One region of the Micromonospora sp. NPDC049139 genome, then DNA from elsewhere that is predicted to be linked to it. Evidence: predicted binding sites of a transcription regulator. Region 1 holds the regulator's gene; each other region holds the start of a gene.
The links. Region 1 encodes HrcA, which represses chaperone genes, less so after heat shock. Its sites were predicted from a motif close to GGTTNGCACNCTCNNNNNGAGNGTGCNAACC; they were not measured.
Positions count from the first base shown of each region.

Region 1 (4,885 bases):
CGACGACCAGGACGATCTCGCCCGTGGCGGGCAGCTCGGCGGTGGTCAGCCGCTCCTGTGCCTCCTCGTGCAGCACGAACGCCGCGGCGGCCCCGCCGATGCGGCGCGCGACCTGGGCGGTGGACTCGTCCGGCGTCCCCGCCACCACGGGCAGCCAGGCGCGCCGGGCCTGCTTGGCCGCCTCCCGGGCGGTCGCCGCCCACTTCTCCCGCGCCCGTACGCCCCGGTCGCCGCGCCACTGGGTGACCGAGCGGGCCGCCGCCCAGGGAACGATCTCGTCCACCCCGACCTCGGTCATCGCCTGTACGGCCAGCTCGCCCCGGTCGCCCTTGGCGATGCCCTGCACCACGACCAGGCGCGGGACGGAGGCGTCGACGAACCCCCGGGAGGTGATCTCCAGGTCGAGGGTGCCGCGGCCGACGGCGGTCACCACGGCGGCGGCGGTGCCGCCCCGCCCGTCGGCGAGCAGCAGTTCCTCGCCGACGCGGAGCCGCTGCACGGTGGCGGCGTGGTGCCCCTCGGGGCCGTCGAGGGTCAGCCGGTCGGCGGTGGGCAGCGACTCGACCAGGAACAGCGGCGCGGACACGACGATCAGGCTAGCCGCCCCGGCGGCCGCCGGGGCGCCGAGGGCGGTGGAGCCGCCGGGCCGCCGCGGAGCGCGGCGGCCCGGGGCGTGCGGGTCAGGCGTGGCCGTTGAAGGCGTCGCGCATCCGGGAGAAGAAGCCGCCCTGCTTGGTCAGCTCGGCGACCTCCTCGCCCCGGGTCTTGGCGAAGTCGCGCAGCATCCGCTCCTGGTCGGCGTCGAGCTTCGTCGGGGTGCGCACGTCGAGGTGGACGTAGAGGTCACCCCGGCCGGTGCCGCGCAGGTGCGGCACGCCCCGGGCGCGCAGCCGCAGCGTGCTGCCCGGCTGGGTGCCGGCCTTGACGTCGACCGTCTCCTCGCTGTCCAGCGTCTTGATGGTCAGCCGGGTGCCGAGGGCGGCGGCGGTCATCGGCACGGTGACCCGGCAGTGCAGGTCGTCGCCCTTGCGGGAGTAGACGTCGTGCGGCCGCTCGTGGATCTCGACGTATAGGTCGCCGGCGGTGCCGCCGCCCGGGCCGACCTCGCCCTGCTGGGCCAGCCGGATGCGCATGCCGTCCTCGACCCCGGCGGGGATCTTGACGGTCAGCGAACGCCGGGTGCGGACGCGGCCGTCGCCGGCGCACGTCGGGCAGGGGTGCGGGATGGTGGTGCCGTAGCCCTGGCAGACGGTGCAGGGGCGGGCGGAGACCACCTGACCGAGGAAGGTGCGCTGCACCGACTGCACCTCGCCCCGGCCGCCGCACGCCTCGCAGGTGGCCAGGTGGGTGCCGGCCGCGGTGCCGGCGCCGGAGCAGGTGGTGCAGAGTACGGCGGTGTCGACGGTGATCGGCGCCTCGACGCCGAACGCGGTCTCGTTCAGGTCCAGCTCCAGCCGCAGGATCGCGTCGGCGCCCGGCCGGGTCCGCGGTCGCGGGCCCCGCGACCCGCCGGCCGCGCCGCCGAAGAACGCGTCCATGATGTCCTGGAAGCCGACGAACGGGCCGGCGCCGCCGGGACCGCCCGGGCCGCCCGCGCCCCCGCCGCCCGGGGCGAGCGGGTCGCCGCCCAGGTCGACGATCTGCCGTTTCCGGTCGTCCGAGAGGACCTCGTACGCGGCGTTGATGTCCTTGAACTTCTCCTGTGCCTCCGGGTCCGGATTGACGTCCGGATGGAACTGCCGCGCCAGCTTTCGGTAGGCACGCTTGATCTCGTCGTCGGAGGCTTCCCGGCTCACCCCGAGAATGCCGTAGTAGTCCCTGGCCACTGCGTTCCGTGTCCTCATGTTCGTCTCGCGTTGCGCCGGTCGTCGGCCGGAGCCGGCCGTCGGCCCTGACTGGTCAGTTCTGGGCCAGCAGCTCGCCCACGTAGCGTGCCACGGCCCTCACCGTGGCGATGGTGCCGGGGTAGTCCATCCGGGTCGGCCCGAGCACGCCGAGCCCGCCCACGATCGTCGCGCCCGGCCCGTAGCCGGTGCTGACCACCGAGGCGGCGCGCAGGTTGTCGATCTCGTTCTCGTCGCCGATCAGCACCCGGGTCGTGCTCGGCTCCGCCTCGCCGATGAGCTTGAGCAGCACGACCTCCTCCTCCAGCGCCTCCAGGATGGGGCGCAGCGAGCCCTGGAAGTCGAGCAGGCCGCCGCGGGTGAGGTTGGCCGTGCCGGCCAGCGCGATCCGCTCCTCGTGCCGCTCGACCAGCGTCTCCAGCAGCACGGTGGAGAGGGTGGTCATGGCCGGCCGCAGGTGCGGCACCGACTCCTCGACCAGCGCCTGCACCAGCGGCGGGGTCTCGGACAGCCGGGTGCCGACCAGCTTCTCGTTGACCAGCCGGCGCAGGTCCGTGACGTCGTCGGCGGGGATCGGCCCGGGCAGCTCGACCAGCCGCTGCTCGACCCGGCCGGTGTCGGCGATCATGACCAGCATCAGCCGGGTCGTGGAGATCGGCACCAGCTCCAGGTGGCGGACGGAGGAGCGGGCCAGGCTCGGGTACTGCACCACGGCGACCTGCCGGGTCAGCTGCGCCAGCAGCCGTACGGTGCGGTGCACCACGTCGTCGAGGTCGACCGCGCCGACCAGGAAGCGCTCGATCGCGCGGCGCTCGGCCGGGCTGAGCGGCTTGACCCTGGACAGCCGGTCCACGAAGAGCCGGTAGCCGCGGTCGGTGGGCACCCGGCCGGCGCTGGTGTGCGGCTGGCGGATGTAGCCTTCCTCCTCCAGCACGGCCATGTCGTTGCGGACGGTCGCCGGGGAGACCCCGAGCTGGTGCCGCTCGACCAGCGCCTTGCTGCCGACGGGCTCCTGCGTGGCGACGTAGTCCTCGACGATCGCGCGCAGCACGGCGAGCTTGCGGTCGTCGAGACCCATCGTTCCCCACCTCCTGTCGCACGTCGGACCCCCGCGCCCCGAGGGGCGGGCGGGTTGCTGGCACTCGCTGCGGACGAGTGCCAGTCTACGTCGGCGCGCCCGCCGACGCGATGATCAACCTGGGACGGCGATCCGACCGGCGCCACCCGGCCCGTGGCGGCGGCGCCAGAGCCGATCATCCGGACATCCCGGTCGGAGTCGCCCTGGTGCGGCCTTGCCCACGGCCCCTACCGTGACGTCCATGACTGAACCACCTCGCCCTCCCGGAGCGGGGGACCCCGGCGACCGGCCGGACCCGGCCGCTCCGTCGGGGGTTCCCGGGCCGGCCGGCTCCGACGAACCCACCGCACCACTGTCCGGGGCACCGGGCCCGGGCGGCTATCCCCCGCCCGGTGGCTATCCGCCGCCCACCGGTGACCAACCGCCGTCGGGCGGCTACCCTCCGCCGGGTGGCTACCCGCCGCCCGGTGGCTATCCCCCGCCGGGCGGCTACCCCCCGCCGGGGGCCGGCTATCCGACCGGCGGCGGCTACGGCGCGCCCACCGGCGGCTACGCCAACAACGAGGACAAGAACTGGGCCCTGATCGCCCACTTCGGCGGCGCGGCCGGGGTGATCGTCGGCGGTGGCCTGCTCGGCTGGGTCGCACCGCTCATCGCGCTGATGGCCAGGGGACAACAGTCGCCGACCGTCCGGGCGCACGCCGTCGCGGCGCTGAACTTCCAGATCACCTGGGCGATCGTGGGCGTGCTGAGCTGGGTGCTCACCCTGATCACCTGCGGGATCCTGTTCTTCGTCCCGATGCTCGTCTGGCTGGTGCCGCTGATCTTCGGGATCGTCGCCGGGGTCAAGGCCAACGAGGGCGTGCTCTACCGCTACCCGATGGCCTACAGCTTCACCAGGTGAGCCGGGCCGGCCGCTCCCCCGGCCGGACCGGCCACGCGCCGCCACACGGCGTGGGCCTCTCCGGCCGCGCCGCCGCACGGCGGGGCCTCAGGGCAGCAGGTCGCGGACGACCGCGTCGGCGAGCAGCCGCCCCCGCAGGGTCAGCACGGCCCGGCCCGCCGCGTGGTCGGGGCCGGCCAGCAGGCCGTCGGCGAGCGCCCGCTCGGCGCCGGCCCGGCCCGCGTCGTCGAGGGCGTCCAGCGGCAGCCCGGAGGCGAGCCGCAGCCGGAGCATGACGTCCTCCATGTGCGCCTCGTCGGCGGTGAGCACCTCCCGGGCCAGGCCGGGCGACTCGCCGCCGGCCAGCCGCTTCGCGTACGTCGTGGGATGCTTCACGTTCCACCAGCGCACGCCGCCGACGTGGCTGTGCGCCCCCGGGCCGAGGCCCCACCAGTCGGCGCCGGTCCAGTAGAGCAGGTTGTGCCGGCACCGGGCCGCGTCGCCGCGGGCCCAGTTCGACACCTCGTACCAGGAGAAACCGGCCGCGTCGAGGGCGGCCTCCGCGGCCAGGTAGCGGTCCGCGGCGACGTCGTCGGAGGGGTACGCCAGCTCGCCGCGCCGCATCCGGGCGGCGAGCCGGGTGCCGTCCTCCACGATCAGGGCGTACGCGCTGACGTGGTCCACCCCGGCGGCGACGACCTGGTCGAGGGAGGCGGCGAAGTCGTCCTCGCTCTCCCCCGGCGTGCCGTAGATGAGGTCGAGGTTGACGTGCTCGAACCCGGCGTCGCGGGCCTCCCTGGCGGCGGCGGTGGCCCGGCCGGCGCTGTGCGTGCGGTCGAGGATCGCCAGCACCCCCGGCGCGGCGGACTGCATGCCCAGCGAGATCCGGGTGTAGCCGGCTGCCCGCAGGGCCCGCAGGGACTCCGGGGTCACCGACTCCGGGTTGGCCTCGGTGGTCACCTCGGCGTCGGGCGCGAGCCCCCAGGTGCGGTCGATGCCGTCGAGGATCCGGGCCAGGTCGTCGGCGGGAAGCAGGGTCGGGGTGCCGCCGCCGACGAAGACCGTGTCGACCCGGGGCGG
Region 1 covers NZ_JBVJHK010000021.1:39,429-44,313, forward strand. Annotated here, with positions in the region: gene ACZ6Q9_RS28190 (16S rRNA (uracil(1498)-N(3))-methyltransferase) at 1-586, opposite strand, end outside; gene dnaJ (molecular chaperone DnaJ) at 681-1,826, opposite strand; gene hrcA (heat-inducible transcriptional repressor HrcA) at 1,900-2,922, opposite strand; gene ACZ6Q9_RS28205 (DUF4870 domain-containing protein) at 3,164-3,826, shown strand; gene hemW (radical SAM family heme chaperone HemW) at 3,914-4,885, opposite strand, start outside.

Region 2 (4,885 bases), on a different contig from region 1:
CCTACCACAGCGACGGATGACGATGCCCCTCGATCGGAATATGCCCGATTTGGGGTCGTGCGCCGCCGTCACGCCTCGTGTAGCGTGCGATTTCGGTCACCGAATGCAGCGGCCTCCCCGACCGCCGGTTCGGTGGTCCTCCGGTGCCGGTCCGCCGGCCTCCGGGGTTGTGAGACGCCGTGCAGAGTGAGGAAGTGGACCGTGGCACAGGGCACCGTTAAGTGGTTCAACGCCGAAAAGGGCTACGGCTTCATCGCCGTCGACGGCGGGCAGGACGTCTTCGTCCACTTCTCCGCGATCGAGATGGACGGCTACAAGGCGCTGGACGACGGCCAGCGGGTGGAGTTCGAGATCGCCCAGGGCCAGAAGGGGCCCCAGGCCGAGCGCGTACGCGTCATCGCCTGACCCCCGTCCGCCACGGGCCGGGCCCTTCCGCCGCCGACCGCCCCGCGCGGCGGCGCCAACGACATTCGTCGATCAGCTCCGACGGGTGAGCCGGTCGGGTGACCGCTTTCGGCACATGGGTTCGGCGGGCGGATGGTGGCGCTGTCGAGCTGCCCCGTCTGTAGGACCACCCGTCTCTGTAGCACCACGCCTCGCATCCGGCTCGGCCGCCTGCGAGGCGTGGTGTGCCCCATCTGTGAGGGCAGCTCGACAGGGGCCGGGCGGTGGCACCGGTGGGGTCCGGGTTCGGGGTGTGACCTGCGGCATCGTTGGGCGGCACCGCGGCCGGGACGGGCCATGGTCCCTGGTCGTGGTTCGTGGCCCCGGTTCGTGGCGTGGCACCCCGGGCTGCGGTACGGACGCCAGGCAGGGAAGATCGTGAGCCGGTTCAGCCGTCGCTGAGGAGGGTTCATGTCCGACCAGCCACCCCAGGGCACGCCGCCGTCGGGGGATCCCGACCCCGCCACGGCCGGCGATGCGAGCGCGCCGCAGCCGCAGGGGTGGGTCTTCCCGCCCACCGGCGGGTTCCCGGCCGGCTCCGGCCCGTACGGCGGGCAGCCGTGGTATCCGGGCGCGCCGGTCGTGTATCCGGGCGCGCCGGTCGCGTACCCGGGGCAGCCGGTCCACGGGTGGTACCCGCCCGGCCACGGCCTCGACCCGGCCGACCCGCTGGTCACGCCGCCCGGCGGCGGCGTGAGTGGCTGGTTCGACCGGTGCGTCGGCGCGGTGCGCCGGGGCTGGCGGACGCTGCTGCCGATCCTGCTGCTCACCCAGGTGCTGCCGGCCGTGGTGCTGTCGGTGCTCGCGCTGGTGGTCGACCCGTCGGCCCGGTGGGACGAGTCGATGGCCGACGACCCGGCCGCGCTGCCCGACACCTTCCTGGCCGACCTGGGCACCATGATGGCCGTGCTGATCGGCGGCGCACTGGTCTTCGGCCTGGTGCAGAGCCTCGGCTGGGCCGCCGGCACCTGGGTGGTCGCCCGGCAGGCGGCCGGCCAGCCGGTGACCGTCGGCGCCGCGCTGGGCTACGGCCTGCGCCGGGCGCCGGGCCTCTGGGGCTGGACCCTGCTGATGAGCGTGATCATCGGGCTCGGGGTGTGCTTCTGCGTCATCCCCGGCATCTACTTCGCCTTCGCGCTGAGCATGGCCGGCCCGGTCTACCTCTTCGAACGGCAGCACCCGATCGGCCGCTCGTACCGGATGTTCCACGACCGGCTGGGCCTGCTGCTCGGCCGGGTGGCGCTCGTTGCGGCGGCGGTGATCGTCGGGGGCGGGGCGGCCGGCCTGGTGGAGGGCATCGGCTCGCTGCCGTTCGGCGTCACCCCGCTGGAGTCGCCGGGCACTGCGGTGGGCGCGATCGCGGTGGCGGTGCTCGGCGGGGTGCTGGGCCTGCCCACCCACCTCGCCCAACTGGTCGGCCTGGTCGTCACGTACGCCGAGCAGCGCGCCCACGAGGGGCCGGTGGACAGCGCGCGGCTAGCCGGTGAACTCGGCTGAGCGGGGCGGTCGTGCTTGCACTCGGCAGGGGAGAGTGCTAAACAAGTCATTGGCACTCGCATACCGTGAGTGCCAATGGTCGGGGCGGTAGGGCCACGGCCGCACGGGCGTCCACACGTCGGTGCGGCACATGGCCGGTCGTCGCGGGCTATCCGGCCCGGCCGAGGAGACGTCGTCGTCGCCAGGTGGCGACGTCCCCAAGGTGCGTACACCAGGCGGCCCATCCGGGACACAACCTCCGGGTGGCCCGTGAGTGTCCAGGAGGACAACGCCGTATGGCCAAGATGATCGCGTTCGACGAAGAGGCGCGCCGGGGCCTCGAGCGGGGCATGAACCAGCTCGCCGACGCCGTGAAGGTGACCCTCGGCCCCAAGGGCCGCAACGTCGTGCTCGAGAAGAAGTGGGGTGCCCCCACCATCACCAACGATGGTGTGAGCATCGCCAAGGAGATCGAGCTCGAGGACCCCTACGAGAAGATCGGCGCCGAGCTGGTCAAGGAGGTCGCCAAGAAGACCGACGACGTTGCCGGTGACGGCACGACGACGGCGACCGTCCTGGCCCAGGCCCTCGTCCGCGAGGGTCTGCGCAACGTGGCAGCCGGTGCCAACCCGATGGCCCTGAAGCGGGGCATCGAGGCCGCCGTGGCCAGCGTCTCGGAGGAGCTGTCCAAGCTCGCCAAGGACGTCGAGACCAAGGAGCAGATCGCCTCCACCGCCTCCATCTCCGCCGGTGACAGCACCGTCGGCGAGATCATCGCCGAGGCGATGGACAAGGTCGGCAAGGAAGGCGTCATCACCGTCGAGGAGAGCAACACCTTCGGCCTGGAGCTGGAGCTCACCGAGGGTATGCGCTTCGACAAGGGCTACATCTCGGCCTACTTCATGACCGACCCGGAGCGCATGGAGGCCGTCTTCGACGACCCCTACCTCCTGATCGTCAACAGCAAGATCTCGTCGGTCAAGGACCTGCTCCCGATCCTCGAGAAGGTCATGCAGTCGGGCAAGCCGCTGCTGATCATCGCCGAGGACATCGAGGGCGAGGCCCTGGCCACCCTGGTCGTCAACAAGGTCCGGGGCACCTTCAAGTCGGTCGCCGTCAAGGCGCCGGGCTTCGGTGACCGCCGCAAGGCCATGCTGGCCGACATCGCCATCCTCACCGGTGGCCAGGTCATCAGCGAGGAGGTCGGCCTCAAGCTGGACGCCGTCGGCCTCGACATGCTGGGCCGCGCCCGCAAGGTCGTGGTGACCAAGGACGAGACCACCATCGTCGACGGTGCCGGCGACGCCGAGCAGATCCAGGGCCGGGTCAACCAGATCCGGGCCGAGATCGACAAGAGCGACTCCGACTACGACCGCGAGAAGCTGCAGGAGCGGCTGGCCAAGCTGGCCGGCGGCGTCGCGGTGATCAAGGTCGGCGCGGCCACCGAGGTCGAGCTGAAGGAGCGCAAGCACCGCATCGAGGACGCCGTCCGCAACGCGAAGGCCGCCGTCGAGGAGGGCATCGTCCCGGGTGGTGGCGTCGCGCTGGTGCAGGCCGGCAAGACCGCCTTCGACAAGCTGGACCTGACCGGCGACGAGGCGACCGGCGCGCAGATCGTCAAGATCGCGCTGGACGCCCCGCTGCGGCAGATCGCCGTCAACGCCGGCCTCGAGGGCGGCGTGGTCGTCGAGCACGTCCGCAACATCGAGCCGGGTCACGGCCTCAACGCCGCCAACGGCGAGTACGTCGACCTGCTGGCCGCGGGCATCATCGACCCGGCCAAGGTGACCCGTTCGGCGCTGCAGAACGCCTCGTCGATCGCGGCGCTCTTCCTCACCACCGAGGCCGTCGTGGCGGACAAGCCGGAGAAGGCCCCGGCCGCCCCGGCTGGTCCGGGCGGCGGGGACATGGACTTCTGAGTCCAGCTCCACGTACGCCGGAAGGGGCGGGCCGCGTCAGCGGTCCGCCCCTTCCGCCGTCAGGTCGGCAGTGGTCGTTGGTTGCGTCTCTTCTGCGCCCGGCCGTACGGCTGCGGGATCTGGACCGGCTCGTCGACCAGCGCCACCGGCTCGTCGGTCGGCTCGTCGGCGCCGCTCATCTCCGCCTGCTGCTCGGCGTCGCCGTAGTCGAGCCGGTCGAACGGCAACGGGCCGGGGCGTTCGTCGTCCGTGGTCATGGCTGCCTCCTCTACCGAAACGGTAGGGGGCGTCGATCAAAGATGGGGGCGAATGGGGTTATCGGCGTCTATATCCCCTTCGCCCTCCTCCGTCACTCTCCGAGCGTCCTGCGGTACAGGAAGAAGACCCGCTCGATCCGGGCGCCCGCGCTGCCCGAGTAGAACGGCACCGGCCCCACCCAGCCGATCTGCGCCGCCGTCACGCCCGCCGCCCGCTGGTCGCGCAGACAGCGGCGCAGCAGCACCCCGCCGATCCCCGAGCCCTCCGCCGCCGGGGCGGTGCCCATCGGCCCGAACCAGCTCGGCCGGGACGACCCGTACGCCGCGAAGCCGAGCACCTCGCCGTCGCGCTCGGCCAGGTGGCAGCCCGCCCCTTCCCGGCCCACCGAGCCGGCCAGCTCCGCGTCCCAGGCGCCGCCGAACGTGGCGCGGGCGAACTCCGCCAGCGCCGGCAGGTCGGCCGGCTCGGCGCGGCGGACCGAGACGCCCCGGCCGGCCAGCCGTGCCTCCGCCGCCTCCGTGGAGCGCAACGCGGGGGAGTCGTCGTACGACAGGTCGGCGGTCATGTTCCACGCCGTCCGGTCCTGCCGGTAGCCGAGCGCCAGCGCGGCGCAGACCGCCGGGGTGTAGCGCACGTCGATCCCGGGCCAGGCGTAGTACGGCGGGTTCCCCGCCAGCAGCACCTCGGCCGCGCCGAGACCGGCCAGGGTCCGCTCGGCGGACGACAGTAGCGCCCGCCCCACGCCCCGGCGCCGGTGGTCGGGGTGCACCACCACGAGGTCCACGTGC
Region 2 covers NZ_JBVJHK010000010.1:134,861-139,745, reverse strand. Annotated here, with positions in the region: gene ACZ6Q9_RS18880 (cold-shock protein) at 202-405, shown strand; gene ACZ6Q9_RS18875 (hypothetical protein) at 856-1,941, shown strand; gene groL (chaperonin GroEL) at 2,217-3,839, shown strand; gene ACZ6Q9_RS18865 (hypothetical protein) at 3,899-4,096, opposite strand; gene ACZ6Q9_RS18860 (GNAT family N-acetyltransferase) at 4,189-4,885, opposite strand, start outside.
Region 2: the regulator HrcA is predicted to act here: its motif matches at 1,989-2,019, upstream of groL (chaperonin GroEL).

Region 3 (4,885 bases), on a different contig from region 1:
GCGCCTTGCGCACGATCGAGACGCCGACCTTCTCGTCACCGGTGAAGCCGAGGTCGTCGTCCAGCGCCGGCAGGATCTGCGCCAGTGCGGCGCCGCCGCCCGGGACGGTGCCCTCCTCGACCGCGGCCTTGGTCGCGGCGATCGCGTCCTCGATGCGGTGCTTGCGCTCCTTCATCTCGACCTCGGTCGCGGCACCGACCTTGATGACCGCGATGCCGCCGGACAGCTTGGCCAGCCGCTCGGCGAGCTTCTCCCGGTCCCAGTCGGAGTCGGAGGCCTCGATCTCCTTGCGGATCTGGGCCACCCGGTCCGCGACCTCGCCCGCCTGGCCGCCGCCGTCGACGATCGTGGTGTTCTCCTTGTCGACCACCACGCGGCGGGCGCTGCCGAGCACCTCCAGGCCCACCTGATCGAGCTTGTAGCCCAGCTCCGGGGCGACCAGCTCGGCGCCGGTGAGGATCGCCATGTCCTGGAGCATCGCCTTGCGGCGGTCGCCGAAGCCCGGGGCCTTGACCGCGCAGACCTTGAGGGTCTTGCGGATCGAGTTGACCACCAGGGTGGACAGCGCCTGGCCCTCGACGTCCTCGGCGATGATCAGCAGCGGCTTGCTGTTCTGGAGGACCTTCTCCAGCAGCGGCAGCAGCTCCTCGATCGCCGAGATCTTCTGGGTGGTGATCAGGATGTACGGGTCCTCCAGGACCGACTCCTGCCCCTCCACGTCGGTGACGAAGTTCGGCGAGATGAAGCCCTTGTCGAACTGGAGGCCCTCGGTGACGTCCAGCTCGGTGGTGAGCGCGGAGCCCTCCTCGACGGTGATGACACCGTCGCGGCCGACCCTCTCCATCGCCTCGGCGATCAGCTCGCCGATGGTGGCGTCCTGCGCGGAGATGGTCGCGACGTGCGCGATCGACTTCTTGTCGGCGACCTCGACCGCGCGGCCGAGCAGCGCCTCGGAGACCTTGGCGGCCGCCGCGTCGATGCCCCGCTTGAGGCCGGCCGGGTTGGCGCCGGCCGTGACGTTGCGCAGGCCCTCGCGGACCATCGCCTGGGCCAGCACGGTGGCGGTGGTGGTCCCGTCGCCGGCGACGTCGTTGGTCTTGGTCGCCACCTCCTTGACCAGCTGCGCGCCGAGGTTCTCGTACGGGTTGGTGAGCTCGATCTCCTTGGCGATGGTCACGCCGTCGTTGGTGATCGTGGGCGCACCGAATTTCTTGTCCAGGACGACGTTGCGCCCGCGCGGGCCGAGGGTCACCTTGACCGCGTCCGCGAGGGCGTTGACACCGTGCTCGAGCAGGTGCCGGGCGTCGTCCGAGAAGCTCAGGATCTTCGCCATGAATGTCCCTTCGAAGCGACGTTGCCCCGGCCCGGCGAGCCGGACCGGGGCAACGACACTGATCGGTTGCTTACTTCTCGATGACCGCGAGGACGTCGCGGGCGGAGAGCACCAGGTACTCCTCGCCGGCGTACTTGACCTCGGTGCCGCCGTACTTCGAGTAGAGGACGGTGTCGCCGACCTTGACGTCGACCGGCACGCGGTTACCCTTGTCGTCGATCCGGCCCGGGCCGACAGCGAGGACGGTGCCCTCCTGCGGCTTCTCCTTGGCGGTGTCGGGGATCACGATGCCCGACGCCGTGGTGGTCTCAGCCTCGTTCGCCTGGACCACGATCCGGTCCTCGAGCGGCTTGATCGCAACCTTGGTCGCGGTAGTCACGGGCATACCCTCCTGGGGTACTGGTTTCGTTACCGGTCGGCATGCCGACCGGCGTCAATCTGCCACATGCCACCGGGCGGGGCCGTCGTCGCGGGTGCCGGTCCGCCTGGCGTTCAGCGCCCGGGCCTGACAGCCCGGAAGCTGGCACCCTCGGGGTGAGAGTGCTAATCGCAGGTTATTCCTCGGCTAGCACTCCGTCAAGGAGAGTGCCAACCCGCCGGCCGGCGCGTCGGGCCGGGCGGCCAGAATGACCGCGTGGACCTCGACCAGTTCGCCGCCCTGCGTACGCCCGAGGGGTCGGTCGCGCTCGACGCGGCCGCGCGGGTGGCCGGCAGCGACCCGCTGGCCGCGGCGGCCGCGCTCCGCTCGGCCGGAATGCCGCCCGCGCTGGCGGCGGCCGCACTCACCCAGGCCGAGCTGCGCCGCCGGGCGGTCGGCAAGTTCGGGCCGGCGGCGGCGGGGATGTTCCTGACCCGGGCCGGGCTGGAGCAGGCCACCCGCGGCACCGTCGCGGCGCGGCGCGCACGCCGGCTGCGCGCCGCCGGCGTGCGCACCCTGGCCGACCTCGGGTGCGGCCTCGGCGCGGACGCGCTCGCCGCCGCCCGGGCCGGCATCCGGGTGTACGGGGTGGAGGCCGACCCGGTGACCGCCGCGATGGCCGCCGCCAACGCGGAGGCGGCCGGGCTGGCCGAACTGTTCACGGTGGAGTGCGGCGACGCCACGGCGTTCGACGTCAGCCGGGTCGACGGGGTGTTCTGCGACCCGGCGCGGCGGAAGGCGGGCACCGGGCGGCGGGTCTTCGACCCGAACGCCTACTCCCCGCCCTGGGACTTCGTCGTCGGCCTGGCCGCGCGGGTGCCGTACACGGTGGTGAAGGTGGCGCCCGGGATCGACCACGCGCTGATCCCCGCGGGCGCCGAGGCGGAGTGGGTGAGCGCGGACGGCGACCTGGTCGAGGCGGCGCTGTGGTGCGGCCGGCTCGCCGAGGTCCCCCGCCGGGCCACCCTGCTGCGCGGTAAGGAAGGGTCCCCTGTTAACGCCTCCGGTAGAGGAAGGGTCCCCTGCTATCAGGTGACCGGCTCCGGCGACGCCGAGGCGCCGGTCGGGCCGGTCCGCCGCTTCCTGTACGACCCGGACCCGGCGGTGGTCCGCGCGCACCTGGTCGCGGAGCTGGCGGGTGCCCTCGACGCGACGCTGGCCGACCCGAGCATCGCCTACCTCTACGCGGACGCCCCGGCGGCGACCCCGTTCGCCCGCTGCCTGGAGGTCACCGACGTGCTGCCGTTCTCGCTCAAGCGGCTGCGGGCGCTGCTGCGGGACCGCCGGGTCGGGCGGGTGGAGATCCTCAAGCGCGGCTCCGCGCTGGAGCCGGAGAAGCTGCGGCGGGACCTGCGGCTGGCCGGCGACGAGGCGGCCAGCCTGGTGCTGACCCGGGTCGCCGGGGCGCCGACGGCGCTGGTCTGCCGGCCGGTCGGGTAGCCGGCCTTATCGGCTCGCGGCCACCCGGGCCCGGGTTAACTTGACGGTCATGGCGGGACAGGGCACTCCGGCGACCGCGCTGCTGACGAAGCGGAAGATCGCCCACAGCACGCATCCGTACGACGTCTCCCCCGACGCGCCGAACTACGGCGCGCTGGTCGCGGCGGCGCTGGGGGTGCCGCCGGAGCGGGTGTTCAAGTCGCTGGTCGCCGAGGTCGACGGCGCGCTGACCGTGGCGGTCGTGCCGGTCACCGGCGAGCTGGACCTCAAGGCGCTCGCCGCGGCGGTCGGCGGCAAGCGGGCCGCCATGGCCGACCGGGCGGTGGCCGAACGGGTCACCGGCTACGTGCGCGGCGGGATCAGCCCGCTCGGCCAGCGCCGGCGGCTGCCCACGGTGCTCGACTCGTCGGCGCTCGACCACCCCACCGTCTACGTCTCGGCGGGCCGGCGCGGCCTCCAGCTCCAACTCGCCCCGCAGGATCTGGTCGCCCTCACCGGGGCGGCCACGGCCCCGCTGTCCGCCCGCTGAGCTGCGCCGCTCCCCGAGCCGGCGGGAGAGCGCTCCCGCGTGGGGCGACGGCCGGGTGACAGGGACGTTGCTGAATTGTTACTGCCAACAACAAACTCGCCACCTCGGCACTCTTGTGCCCACAGTGTGACGCGGAATACGTTGCCGGACACAACAAACCAGCATCATCCCCCACCCCCGAAAGGACCCTGCACATGCGCAAGGGCTTCCTCACCCTCGCCGCCGTGGGCCTGCTCGCCACCGGCGGCATGACCGCCTGCGGCGACGACTCCGGCAGCGGTGACCAGGCTGGCGGCAGCGACAAGGCCCCGAAGATCGGCGTGATCCTGCCGGACAGCAAGTCCTCCGCCCGGTGGGAGGGCGCGGACCGCAAGTTCCTGGAGGAGGCGTTCAAGGCCGCCGGCGTCGAGTACGACATCCAGAACGCCCAGGGCGACAAGAACGCGTTCCAGACCATCGCCGACCAGATGATCACCAACGGCGTGACCGCCCTGATGATCGTCAACCTGGACTCCGGCACCGGCAAGGCCGTGCTCGACAAGGCCAAGTCCCAGGGCGTGGCGACGATCGACTACGACCGGCTCACCCTGGGCGGCTCGGCCACCTACTACGTCAGCTTCGACAACGAGGCCGTCGGCAAGCTCCAGGGCGAGGGCCTCAGCAAGTGCCTCACCGACAAGGGCGCCAAGAACCCGGTCGTGGCCTACCTCAACGGCGCCCCGACCGACAACAACGCGACCCTGTTCAAGAACGGGTACGACTCGGTGCTCAAGCCGAAGTTCGACTCGAAGGAATACACCAAGGGCCCGGACCAGAACGTCCCGGAGTGGGACAACGCCCAGGCCGCCACCATCTTCGAGCAGATGCTCACCCAGACCGGCGGCAAGATCGACGGCGTGCTCGCGGCCAACGACGGCCTCGGCAACGCGGCCATCTCGGTGCTGAAGAAGAACAAGCTCAACGGCAAGGTCCCGGTGACCGGCCAGGACGCCACCCCGCAGGGCCTGCAACACGTCCTCGCCGGCGACCAGTGCATGACCGTGTACAAGGCGGTCAAGCAGGAGGCCGACGCCGCCGCGGAGCTGGCCATCGCGGTGGCCAAGGGTGTGAAGAAGGACACCCCGCAGACGGTCAAGGACCCGGAGGGCGGCCGGGACGTCCCGGC
Region 3 covers NZ_JBVJHK010000002.1:514,004-518,888, forward strand. Annotated here, with positions in the region: gene groL (chaperonin GroEL) at 1-1,333, opposite strand, end outside; gene groES (co-chaperone GroES) at 1,404-1,718, opposite strand; gene ACZ6Q9_RS05910 (THUMP-like domain-containing protein) at 1,968-3,191, shown strand; gene ybaK (Cys-tRNA(Pro) deacylase) at 3,241-3,720, shown strand; gene ACZ6Q9_RS05920 (sugar ABC transporter substrate-binding protein) at 3,915-4,885, shown strand, end outside.
Region 3: the regulator HrcA is predicted to act here: its motif matches at 1,852-1,882, upstream of groES (co-chaperone GroES).